Regions from separate parts of the Halomonas sp. AOP22-C1-8 genome, predicted to be linked through region 3. Evidence: predicted binding sites of a transcription regulator. Region 3 holds the regulator's gene; each other region holds the start of a gene.
The links. Region 3 encodes LexA, which represses DNA repair genes until DNA is damaged. Its sites were predicted from a motif close to TACTGTNTANNTANACAGTA; they were not measured.
Positions count from the first base shown of each region.

Region 1 (4,203 bases), on a different contig from region 3:
TTACCAAGGCAATGAAGCAGTACGGCTACACTCTGTATAACGGACGGATGTAGAACCGGTTGTTTAACGATCCCGAATGACAATCGGACCAATGGGCGCAACATTAGGCATGAACAGCATGACTTCGTTAACGTCGTGCATGGGGGCGACAAAATCGGCTTTCCAGGTGCCTACGCGTGGGTTCTTGTCTGGTTCGTAGTTAAAGCTCAGGCGCAAGCTGTCTGGCGCGACCACACCTCCATCTTCACGCAGCAGCGAGAACGACTGGTCGCCGAACTCGGCGTAGATCTTCCCGTCAATTCGATCTAGCGGGATATCGTCATAAATGATCTCACCAGAGTAACCTGGGTAGTCCGTCACGAAACGTACTTCAATATGTAAAACGCCCTCTTTGCGAACGGCTTTATAAGGCTCAGCATAGGCGTGACCACTGGCGGTGGGCGCGCGCTCAGCATTAAGTGCAAATGCTGACGTGCTGGCTAGTGTTGTCATTAACAGCAGTGAAAGCGTGTTATGAAGCTTCATATCTGACTCTTTTCGGGGTAGTGAGTGGATGGTCGTTGGCGAAGTGATATCAGTCAGTGGTTACCAACGGAACAGAGCCACCCGAAGGCGGCTCTGTTGTACTTGCTATACTTGCCTATTTATTCAGCTTCGATACCGAAAGCGTTTAGGCCCGCGCGGAATACGTCGGTGTTGTCGATCCAGTAGTGGCTGTCTTCGTCTACTTCATAGCGGGAAAGACCGTCTTCTGCCTGAGCAATGTCAAAGAAGAACTCAGCGCCCGCGCCGTGGGCATACAACGGTACCAGCTCACGCGTGTGGGTATCGGAATGCCAACGTACCAAGGGTAGCGCGCCAGCACCCTGATTAACGATCGGGCTATAGGCATTCACATCAGAGTCAGGACCTTGAAGCAAACCGTTACCGTGATCAGTCGTTACAATGATCAAGGTATCGTCCCAGGAACTGTTGTTTTCTACCCACTCAACGGCCGCTTCCACAGCTTCGTTGAAGTCGATTTGCTCTTCGATAATACGCGGCAGGTTGTTAGCGTGAGCAGCCCAATCCACAGCGCCACCCTCAACCATCAGGAAAAAGCCATTTTCGTTGCCGTTTTCACTGGCATTGAGCACGTTCAAAGCGCCGCCCGTCAGTGTGGCAAGGCTTGGTGACGTATCCAGTAGATTACCGCCGGTTACGCCGGGGCGGCTGTATTGCAGCGTCTGAATGTTCTGCACCAGGCCCAGTACTTTGTCCTTGGGAAGATCCAACTCACCAGCAGCCAGAGCTTCAAAATCGTCCTTGCTTTCGATAAAGGCGTAATCCGTTTCGCCGCCTACCAAGCGCTGGTAGGTCTCTTCGCCACCGATAAAGCGGAAATCGCTCTCACCGGGGTTATCGACATGCTCGCCGGCTGCATCGTAATAGGGGTGCCCGGTACCGATGGCGACAGTGGCAAGGCCAGAATCGACAATTTCGCGGCCAATGGCTCTATAGTCGTTGCGGCTTACGTTATGGGCCATGAAACCGGCAGGCGTCGCGTGGGAGACCTGCACCGATGAGACAACACCCAGAGCGCGGCCGCTATCAACAGTGTATTCGCCAATATGCTTAAGCGGCTCATCATCGTTGGACCAGTTGATGGCGCTGTTATAGGACTTATGGCCTGAAGCCAGCGCCGTTGCCGCTGCCGCGCTGTCGGTGTAATCAGCCCGAGCGTAGTCGTAACCGGCAAAGTAGCCCTTGTAGTTACCCAGGCTACCTTCGTAAACGGTATCTACCGCCTCGTCGTTCCAGAGCTCGGCTGGTTCAAACGTAACCGTACCGTCGTCACTCTTGGTGGGTGTGGTAGAGGTGTTTAACGGATGCGTTGCCATGAAAAGCTGTGTGTCAAACTCATCATAAACTTCATGGCCCAGCGCGCCGTGACGGAAGTAACTTGCCGCACGGAACGTCTCGATACCGGTACCGTCGGTGATCATCAAAATAACGTTCTTAGCTGTATTTTCCTGCGCTAATACCGGCGTAGCCATGACCGATGCCAGTGCCAACGTGAGTGCGTTGCGCGTAAAGTTCTTCATTTTCATCCCTAAAATAAATTTAGCTAATTTGATATCCAACAAATCGTAGCGCCTAAAAATGTCATTTTCATGACTGCTAATGAAGGTAAGTCAATTATTTCTAATAAACATGAATCGCAATCAGTAGCCGATCCGTAAAACTGTTCATTGCGGGTTTCTCCTGAGTAACGCTTGCACGCTTGGTCACAACGCATATACTGTATATATATACACAAATATAGAAAGAGGCAGGTGTATGGCGTCTCTCGGCAAATCACCAATACGGCCTCCCGTGCACAAAGGCCGCGGGGCAACCTATGACCCGCACAACCGCTTTGCCCCAACCCATAGCGTGGCAGAAGACGACGGATGGTGGCGCGAAGAGACTTCCCCCACACGGGCAACTGAAGTACGCGAAGAAACCAGTAAGAGTGCGCTTTCCTGGAACCGGTCGCCAGACTTGCCTTTTGATCGCTCATTGAACCCTTACCGAGGTTGCGAACATGGCTGTGTTTACTGCTATGCCCGCCCTTCTCATGCCTATTGGGATCTGTCCCCGGGGCTTGATTTTGAAACCAGGCTGATTGCCAAAAATGGCCTGGTGGAGCAATTAAGTGAGGAGTTTTGCAAGCCTGGATACGTCTGCCGACCAATCAATCTCTCTGGTAATACCGATTGTTACCAGCCACTAGAAGCCAAGCGCCACTTAACGCGCCAGTTGCTTGAGCTATTATTGGCTTGCCGCCATCCAGTCACTATTGTGACCAAAAGCACGTTAGTGTTACGGGATATGGATCTGCTGGCTGAGATGGCCGAACACCGCCTGGTGCGCGTATTTATTAGCCTGACCAGCCTAGACGCCAATATGAAACGCACGCTGGAACCTCGTGCGGCCTCTCCTCAAGCGCGTTTAAAAGTTATCCGTGAGCTGAATACTGCTGGCATTCCCGTCGGAACGCTTGTTTCTCCGGTCATCCCCGGATTAACGGATCATGAAATAGAGCGGATTCTTGAGGCCGCCAGCCGTGCTGGCGCACGAACGGCGTCCTGGATGCTGCTGCGCTTACCCCATGAAGTCGCTCCTCTTTTTGAAGCCTGGTTGGATGCCCATTACCCCGAGCGTGCGGCCAAGGTAATGAGCCTGATTCGCCAATGCCGGGGCGGCAAGGCCTACGACGCTCAGTTCGGTAAGCGCTTTCGCGGCGAAGGTATTTTTGCCGATATGATTGCACAACGCTTTAATCGCGCCAGCCGCCAGTGGAACTTTCAATCTCGTACCGAGCAAGGGCTGAATACCCGAGACTTTCGCCCGCCCAACGCTCAGGGCGAGCTTTTTTATTAAAGCCCATGAAAAAGGCATTTGCCTGACATACTCTCAGCTTACTGAAAGTGCCAAGCAAATGCCTAAGTGATTAATACTACTGTTTTTCGCTATTCGTCATAGCTCTGCTTAAAATCTAATGACGACCTTTCTAAACATCCTCCCATGGTTCATCAATGCAGCTTTTCTCCATCAACAGTGATGTGATGCGTACTGCGGGCTTTGGGATGAATAAAGTAGTGACCTTCGGGCGCGGTATGGGGCTTGATATGGTGTAGTTTAAGGTTTTTTGGCGCAGCGCTTTTATTATGCACTCCATAAATAATAAACGGAATCGATAGCACTACAAGGAAACAGCCGATCAGCAAACCGGTATACACTTCGTTAGACTCTTTTCCTGGCAACCCCGTGGGAGGGAAGAAGGAGACGACAAAAGCAACTAAAGAAGTAAGTAACCCCACTACTGCAACGGTAATTTTTATTTTGTTACCGCCAGGGATATTGAAGGTACGTTGATTTTCAGGCTGTTTTCGAACAAGGGTAATGTAAGCCAGGAATAGCATAAAGTAGCTGCACAGATAGATAACGACGGTTAGCGCTAGTGCAATCAGGAAGGACATATTATTTCCTCCCCCCGTATTCGTCAGAATAATCAATGCGATCGTTGTAATGATTAGCTGAGAAATAACCAACGCCACCGGCACGCCGTTCTTGTTTACTTTAGCAAAACGCGCCGGCAGGATACCCTGCTGCGCGGTTACCAACATGCCGCGTGATGGTCCAACAATCCATGCGGCTATTTCAGCCAGCACGCCCAGC
Region 1 is NZ_JBQSYD010000019.1:57,828-62,030, forward strand. Features, by position in the region: gene ACT3TY_RS11585 (hypothetical protein) at 64-525, opposite strand; gene ACT3TY_RS11590 (alkaline phosphatase) at 645-2,084, opposite strand; gene ACT3TY_RS11595 (PA0069 family radical SAM protein) at 2,320-3,405, shown strand; gene gadC (glutamate:gamma-aminobutyrate antiporter) at 3,558-4,203, opposite strand, start outside.
Region 1: ACT3TY_RS11595 (PA0069 family radical SAM protein) is a predicted target of LexA. The motif match lies at 2,280-2,299, and genes of this name have one in related genera.

Region 2 (4,203 bases), on a different contig from region 3:
CCATGGCCAAGAACGCGCCAAACGATGTAAATGCCATTACCGCGCCTCCCTGATCAAATCCCTGACCCAGCGCTTATCAATTTCCCGACGCAGGATTTCACTCCGCGTACGCATCAGTGTAAGAGCGATAAAAAAACAGTAGAAGCCCAGCACCATGATCAGTAACGGCAGCCACATTTCCGTGGGCATGAGGGGCCGCGACGTCAATGTAAAGGTCGCCGACTGGTGGAGCGTAAACCACCAGTCCACCGAGTACTTGATAATCGGAATATTGATGACCCCAACCATGGCCAATACCGAAGCCGCTTTTGATCCCCCCTCACGACGGGCAAAAGCGCTGCGCAGGGCGATCACCCCTAGAAACAGGAACAACAGAATCAGCATGGAGGTCAGTCGGGCGTCCCACATCCACCAGGTGCCCCAGGTGGGCACACCCCACACCGCCCCGGAAAAAAGCGCTACAAACGTCATCACCGCTCCAAACGGCGCCATGACTGTCGCGGCCATATCCGCCACCTTGATCTTCCATACCATGAAGACCAGGCCCGCTGCCGCCATCGAAACAAACACCGACTGGGCAAGAAAGGCGGCGGGCACGTGGACATAAATGATCCTGAAGCTATCGCCCTGCCCCTGATTCACCTCGGTGGGTGCAAAGGCTAACCCCCATACCGTACCGGTCGCAATGAGTACCAGGGAGACTGCCCAGCACCAGGGCTGCACCTTTGCACTCATTGCATAAAACGATTTGGGCGAGCCCCATTTATGAATAAAGGTCCACATGGCGTGTTCTGTCCTCAACCGTTGATACTGATGCGTAGCGAGGCGGCAATCGCACAGGGAGCCAACAGTAGCGACGCGGCCAGCAGGGCCCCGAGCATGGCCAGGTGCGCCGCGACACCTTCACCGATGACAGCAGCCTGCACCGCCCCGACCCCAAAAATAAGCACCGGTATATACAGCGGCAGTATAAGCAGCGACAGCAGTACACCGCCTCGCGCGATACCGACGGTCAACGCCGCACCAATCGCGCCAAGCAGGCTCAAACTGGCGCTGCCCAGCAAAAGCGAAAGCGCAAGCACCACATAGCTGCCCGGAGGCAGGGCCAGCGTCACACCCAGAAGCGGCGCAACCAGCGCCAGCGGCAGCCCGGTCAACAACCAGTGGGCAAGTACCTTGGCCAGGCTAAGCGCGGCTAGCGGCTGAGGCGCGAGCAGCATCTGCTCAAGGCTGCCGTCGTCATAATCGGTGCGAAACAGGCTATCCAGCGACAAAAGCGCCGCCAGAAGCGCCGCTACCCACAAAAGACCTGGCGCGATCAGCGCAAGCACGGCGCGGTCGGGTGAAATGCCGATTGGGAACAGCGTTATCACCAGCGCGAAGAAGACCAACGGATTGAACAGCTCGCCGCGGCGTCTGAACATCAGTGTTACATCACGCTTCAGGGTAGCGGTAAAGGCGATCCACAGCCCGTCCGGCACCGGCGTTTCAAGTAGTGTAGTGGTCGCCTTCTGCCCCTGCGTCATTGTCTATCCCAGTTGAATACAGCGAGCGGCGGGCGAAGCATCCAGCGCATGGTGAGTGGTTACCAGAATGCTCCCCCCGACTTGAGCATGAGCTAAAAGCTGCGCTTCAAGCGCGGCTACGCCTTGGTGGTCAATGGCGGAAAACGGCTCGTCAAGCACCCAGAGTGGACGGCGCGTCAGCGTTAACCGGGCCAACGCCACACGGCGCTGCTGACCCGCCGAAAGCTGGCCGGCCAATACGTCCTCAAAACCGCCAAGCCCTACTTGCTCCAAAGCGCTCAGGCGCTGCGATTCATTACCCCGCTCGCCGCTTAGCGCCTGGTACCAGGCCAGGTTTTCAAGCGGTGAAAGCCCAGCCTTGATGCCTGGCGAATGCCCCAGATACAGCAGGTTGGCCAGATAATGTTCACGCACCTTGCGAAGTGGCGCGCCGTTCCAGAAAAGCTCGCCTTGGTAATCACTCAGTTGACCTGCCAGCAGCTTTAACAGCGTGGTCTTGCCGCTGCCATTGGGGCCTTCAATTCGAACGATGTCACCGCTGCGAATCGTGAGATCGAGCCCTTCAAATAGCCAGCGCCCATCACGCTCGCAGGCTAGTTGTCGTGCTTGCAGGCACAGGCTCAAAGGTGTCTCCCAACAGGTTGATAGTTAGCCAAAACTCTACACGGAAAGCCAGGTTATCTCCAGCCAATAGCAGCGGCCGTGAGAATGCACCAAGCGTGCTGACGGAACCAGCTTTTTGAATAGCAAAAGGCGCTGGATAAAAACAGCACTACCACTGTATGCAAAAACAGCTGTATACTAAAACACTGTATGAAAAGACATGCCAACAACCTGCTGGCTTGCCACTACTAAACGCCTAGGGAAAGGGCGCTGCATTGGAGAATTTCCTATGAATATATCGATGTCAGCACCAACTCACGCCGGTTCTACCGTATTGAGCAGCGCGTCCTGCGCACCTAAAGGCATTCAATCGGCACGCGCCTTTAAAACAGCACCACGCAGAACGCGCCACAATACCTACGCCCTCAAAATACGTGGCAACCGAATGCGTGATTGCAACTTGTTTGATGGAGATGTCATTATTATTCGGCGTTTTCAATGCGATACCCACGAAGAAACCGCCGTCGCTCACATCAATCAGCAACCTGTTGCGTTGAAGCAGCTCTCGATCAGTCGCTTTGGCGTACATTTATGGCCTGCCGATACCCAAGCGCCGGATCTCTTTTTGCACAATCGCGATATTCAAGTGTTAGGAATGGTAATGGGTGTGGCGCAGGATAGTGCCAACGACCTTGTTGCCAATTCTTATGGCCTTATGGAGCACTGATTGCGTTATCAAGTTCCTGATTTAGCTGCCTCGCAGTGGCATACCGCCGAGATAGAGGTCGAAAAAAGCCAGTTTCTGGCGTGGCTATGCCATGCACCGGATGTAGCTGCTTTTAGTGCACTTCTTGAAGCGGCAAGAGCCGCTCACCCCAATGCCAGCCATCACTGTACGGCTTATATTGCTGGGCCGCCCGGGGAGCAAACGCTGATTGGTTTTTCCGATGATGGCGAGCCTGGCGGCACGGCCGGTCGGCCAATGTACCAGGTACTTCAAGGCCGCCAAATGGGTGAAATCGGCGGTGTCGTGACGCGCTACTTTGGCGGCACCAAGCTAGGCACCGGCGGGCTGGCACGGGCTTACGCTCAAGCCATCAGCCATGCGTTGGAAACCTTACCGACGCGTGAAGTGATTGAGCGAGACGCCTACACGCTACGCCTTACCTTTGCCAGCGAGGCTATCGCCCGCGCCTGGTGCGACGAAAAGGCCATCCCCATTGAACACGTCAACTACGATGGCGAAGGTGTTCAGCTCACCATTGGCTGGCCCCGCGACCATACGTTCGACCTTTCCCCCTTGGAAAATCGCCTAAAGTGCACGCTGGACGTTACCCCGGTAAACGCCCCCGCCCCCTGAACCAAAAACGGCTTACGGTGTAAACCGTAAGCCGTGCATGGGGCACTTCTGCTTCCCCGTCAATCCTGTCTATTTATCCCAAATATTTAATCATTACCCCGGCAGCCACGGCAGAACCAATTACCCCTGCCACGTTTGGGCCCATCGCATGCATCAACAAGAAGTTATGCGGATTGGATTCCAGACCGACCTTATTAGCTACACGCGCCGCCATAGGCACAGCGGATACCCCGGCAGCACCTATCAGCGGATTAATCGGCATACGGCTCATTAGGTTCATCAGCTTGGCCATTAACACGCCGGCGGCGGTACCAATTCCGAAGGCCACAATACCCAGCCCCAGAATCCCGAGGGTTTCCACCGTCAAGAAGCTTTCCGCCATCAGCTTTGAGCCAACAGAAAGCCCTAGAACGATCGTCACGATGTTGATCAGCGCGTTCTGGGCGGTATCCGAAAGCCGCTCTACCACGCCGCATTCGCGCATCAAATTACCAAAGCAGAACATCCCCAGAAGCGGTGCTGCGTCGGGTAGAAACAGCGCGACCAGGATCAACAGCATGAGAGGAAAGATCACTTTTTCCAGCCTGGAGACGGGGCGCAGCTGCGTCATTTTTATCTGACGCTCTTTTTCAGTGGTTAACAGCCGCATAATAGGTGGCTGGATTAACGGCACCAGCGCCATGTACGCGTAGGCCGCCACCGCGATAGCACCCA
Region 2 is NZ_JBQSYD010000025.1:16,291-20,493, reverse strand. Features, by position in the region: gene ccmD (heme exporter protein CcmD) at 1-37, opposite strand, end outside; gene ACT3TY_RS13500 (heme ABC transporter permease) at 37-783, opposite strand; gene ccmB (heme exporter protein CcmB) at 798-1,526, opposite strand; gene ccmA (cytochrome c biogenesis heme-transporting ATPase CcmA) at 1,530-2,150, opposite strand; gene ACT3TY_RS13485 (LexA family protein) at 2,431-2,856, shown strand; gene ACT3TY_RS13480 (IMPACT family protein) at 2,857-3,489, shown strand; gene ACT3TY_RS13475 (sodium ion-translocating decarboxylase subunit beta) at 3,563-4,203, opposite strand, start outside.
Region 2: ACT3TY_RS13485 (LexA family protein) is a predicted target of LexA. The motif match lies at 2,303-2,322, and genes of this name have one in related genera.

Region 3 (4,203 bases):
AAAGGGGACAAGGTCACGCTGTTTAATTGCCTCCATTGAACGCTCATCAATGGGCAGTGCGACATGGGAATCCGCGGCTACGCCGCCGTGACCAGGGAAGTGTTTACCCACAGCGGTCATGCCCGCCTGATGCAAGCCCTCAACAAAAGCGGCGCCTAATTGAGCAACGTGCTCAGGGTCACCACTGAAACTACGGTCGCCGATGACGCTAGAAATTCCGCTATCCACATCAAGCACGGGTGCAAAGCTTAAATCCAGCCCACAGGCGGCCATTTCCATGCCAAGCAACCAACCTGCGTCTATGGCGAGAGAGCGGCCTTCTTCAGGGTCTTGAGCATAACGCTCGCCAATCCGGGCCATGGCCGGTAAGCGGGTAAGCCCTTTTTTGATACGCTGTACACGGCCACCCTCTTGGTCAACCGCCAATAAAAGATCGCCCCGTATACGCCTTATATCGCTACACAGCTTGCGCACCTGGTAGGCGTCTTCCACATTACGGGCAAACAAAATCACGCCACCGACAGCAGGTTCAAGCAGCAAGCGCTTTTCAGCATTGGATAATTCAGGCCCTTCCAGGTCGAGCATGACCGGGCCAATAGGTTGAGTCATTAGCAGGGATCCAACAAAAGGGCCGATGATTTTAGACGATCAACGCACAGAGTCAAAAAAGCCTCTGCGTAAGGCCATTACAGATGGCTGCCATGTAGCCAAACAGGCGTTCCAGGCACGGCGCGCTCAAAGATATAAAGCAGGTCCTCGTTGCGCATACGAACACAGCCATGTGAAGCAGGTTTGCCCATCGGTTGATCGGGCGGCGTTCCGTGTACATAAATATAGCGGCGCTGAGAGTCAACCGTGCCTGCACGGTTAAATCCTCGCTCTAACCCACACAGCCATAAAATACGCGTCAAAATCCAGTCACGTGTCGGATGAGCGTCGGCCAAGTCACTTGAGAAAATTTCACCGGTAAAACGCCTGCCTCTAAATACCGCATTGACCGGCTGTTCATGGCCAATTGCCGCGCGAACATAGTGCCAGCCATGCGGCGTTTGGCCACTTCCTTCTTGCTGGCCAACGCCAGCGCGTCCAGTAGAGATAGCGCACTCAAAGTCTGGTGTTTGACCCTGCCACCAGCGCAGGATTTGTGCGCCGGTATCAATTTCGATCCAGCCGTCTTTTTTAGGTGGCAACTCAGCTAACAGGGGCGTTCGCATGCTGCGCTCCTTCAACCTCTTGCGGCAGTGGAGCATTCATGGCGGCAACGACCACAGGGCGCAAGCGTCGCACTAAATCACGCACAGTCACCTGCTCCTGATAATCCTTGGAGGCGATATCACGTAGCGCATCCAGCCCCGACAAGGTGAAAATGACCGTACCCAACATAAAGTGCAGCCGCCAAAAACGCTCGGCATCGGGTAAATCAGGGGTCGCCTTACGCACAAGCCCGGTAAAGCGGGTAAACACATCCCCATATTGCTCTTGAATATGGCGCCGTAAATGCCCCTGCGCTTGGCTATAGGCTAATCCCAATAAGCGCATGAAGACTTTCAAACTATCCCGTTCAGCAGGCACTGCCAGCACCGTGGTGGCCATTGTTTCAAGTAGCTCTTCCAGGGGGATGGCGCGATCGGCATAGTGGGCTTCAAGCTCATCGAGCGCACCATGAAAACGCTGAGTAAACGGGTCTAGATAGCGTGAGAATACGGCTTGGATAAGGGCTTTCTTGGAACCAAAATGATAATTAACAGCCGCCAGGTTTACCCGTGCTTTACTGGTAATGTTACGCAGTGACGTTTCAGCAAAGCCACGCTCTGCAAACAGCACCTCAGCGGTATCCAGAATGCGTGACACCGTGTCAGATTGTGCCATTATGGCCTCCGGAGAAACGAGTGTTTAAAACATGCCAGAATAGTAAGTCATATCTTAATCAGGCTCAATCACCCTTATTCACCGTTTTTTTTATTTGGCTACCCTGCGCATTAGCGTTAATTCAAACGTCTTACCGCTCACAAACAGTGTTTTAACAAGCTGCTTTTTTAACCATGTACTGGATAGAGCAACATACTGTATACTTAAACACATACTGATCAAGCAGACAGATACCGACTGTCTTTTATTGTTTATGGAGTTTGGTATGTCGCGGCCACTCACAGCACGTCAGCAACATGTTTTTGATTTTATAGTAAAAACTATGGGTGAATTCGGCTACCCTCCCACCCGCGCCGAAATTGCCAAGGCCTTGGGCTTTAAATCCCCCAATGCCGCTGAAGAGCATTTACGTGCTCTTGAGCGTAAAGGCGTTATCCGGATTATTCGCAATACGTCGCGGGGGATTCGCCTCCCCAACCAGGAAGCTCAGGACGTTAGCGAATTACCCGCCACCGTTGCAGCCAACAGCAATGAGCTTCCGCCAATGGGCTTGCCGGTTATTGGTGAAGTGGCCGCTGGCAACCCGATCCTTGCAGCGGAGCATATTGACCGTTACTGCCCGCTACCCGCGGAATATTTCACCCCTAAAGCCGACTACCTCCTGAGGGTACGCGGTTTATCCATGAAGGATGTGGGCATCCTGGAAGGCGATTTACTGGCGGTGCACCGCACTGATCGTGTACGTGATGGGCAAATCGTCGTTGCGCGGCTGGAAGATGAAGTCACCGTAAAACGCTTTCAACGCCAAGGGCATCAGGTCATGCTGATTGCGGAAAACGCTGATTTTGCACCGATTGAAATCGACCTGCGAACCCAATCCCTGGATATTGAAGGCGTAGGTGTAGGCGTCATCCGTGGCGGTAATGGCCAAGCGTTAGGCTAATAAGCCGTTTGCGTAAAATCGGTTTTTAAAAGCATCAAGGGGGTGGCCATTTTCATGGCCACCCCCTTGTTTTGTTACTGGTTCAGCTTAAACAGTTTTTAAAACGCTTAGCTAAAGACAACGGTCTTATTGCCGTGGATCAAAACGCGGTCCTCCAGATGCCAGCGCAGGCCTCGCGCCAATACGGCTTTTTCTACATCGCGCCCAAAGCGAACCAGGTCAGTTGGCGTATGGCAATGGCTCACACGATGAATGTCCTGCTCAATAATCGGCCCGGCATCCAACTCCTCCGTCACGTAGTGGCACGTCGCGCCAATTAGTTTTACGCCGCGTTCATAAGCCTGATGGTAAGGCTTGGCACCGGCAAATGAAGGCAAGAAGCTGTGGTGAATATTAATCACCTGCCCAGCGTAACGCTCACACAACGACGGGGGCAGAATCTGCATATAGCGCGCCAATACAATACAGTCCGCTCGCGCGTTATCAATAAGCTCCTGCACCTGAGTAAACGACTCTTCCTTATTATTCGGGTCCACCGGCACATGGTGATAAGGAATACCGTACCACTCAGCGATTGAGCGCATATCTTCGTGATTAGAAATCACACCGGCGATATCACAATCCAGCTCACCTGCCTGCCAACGGTAAAGTAAATCCACCAGGCAGTGAGACTCACGGGAGACCATGAGGATGACGCGCCGACGCTTTTGAGTATCCATTAGCGCCCACTGCATGGAAAACTCTTGAGCAATTGGCTCAAAGGCGCTGCGTAATGTTTCAACGGACATGCCAAGCGAATCGGCCAATATCTCATAACGCATAAAAAAGCGGCCCGTTTGCAAGTCAGAATGCTGACTGGCCTCGGTGATAGAGCCGCCTTGTTGAGCAATAAATCCAGACACACGGGCAACAATACCCACCTGATCGGGGCAGGAAACGACTAAACGGTAATAATGAGACATGTGAAGTACTCTTGACGACCTACGAAATACAAATGACAAACCACTATTGGCATCGTCTATTGGCATAGTGCAACGGCGCCGCAAACAGCGACTAAATAGCGACGCCGTAAATAACGGCTGCCTAGTGTACCGGAACCCTATTAACGAAGCACCGTTATCTAATGTCGGGGGTCATTGTTAGCCGCCCCTGCCTTCCCGTATAGTTAAGGCATTACTTTTTAGGCTTTTCATAACCGATGCATCCACCACGCGTTCAACTTCGTCCTCGCCGCCGCCCACCTCTGCGCCTACTGCCGCTGGGTGGGTGTGGTGAAATCGGCATGAATCTAACGCTGTATGGATACGACGATCACTGGATCGCGGTCGACTGCGGCATGATGATTCGCCAGGATTTGCCTAACTCGCCCCTTCAGGTACCTAACCTGGGCA
Region 3 is NZ_JBQSYD010000030.1:12,940-17,142, reverse strand. Features, by position in the region: gene nagZ (beta-N-acetylhexosaminidase) at 1-609, opposite strand, end outside; gene ACT3TY_RS14785 (L,D-transpeptidase) at 687-1,214, opposite strand; gene ACT3TY_RS14780 (TetR/AcrR family transcriptional regulator) at 1,192-1,869, opposite strand; gene lexA (transcriptional repressor LexA) at 2,135-2,812, shown strand; gene purU (formyltetrahydrofolate deformylase) at 2,920-3,774, opposite strand; gene ACT3TY_RS14765 (ribonuclease J) at 4,095-4,203, shown strand, end outside.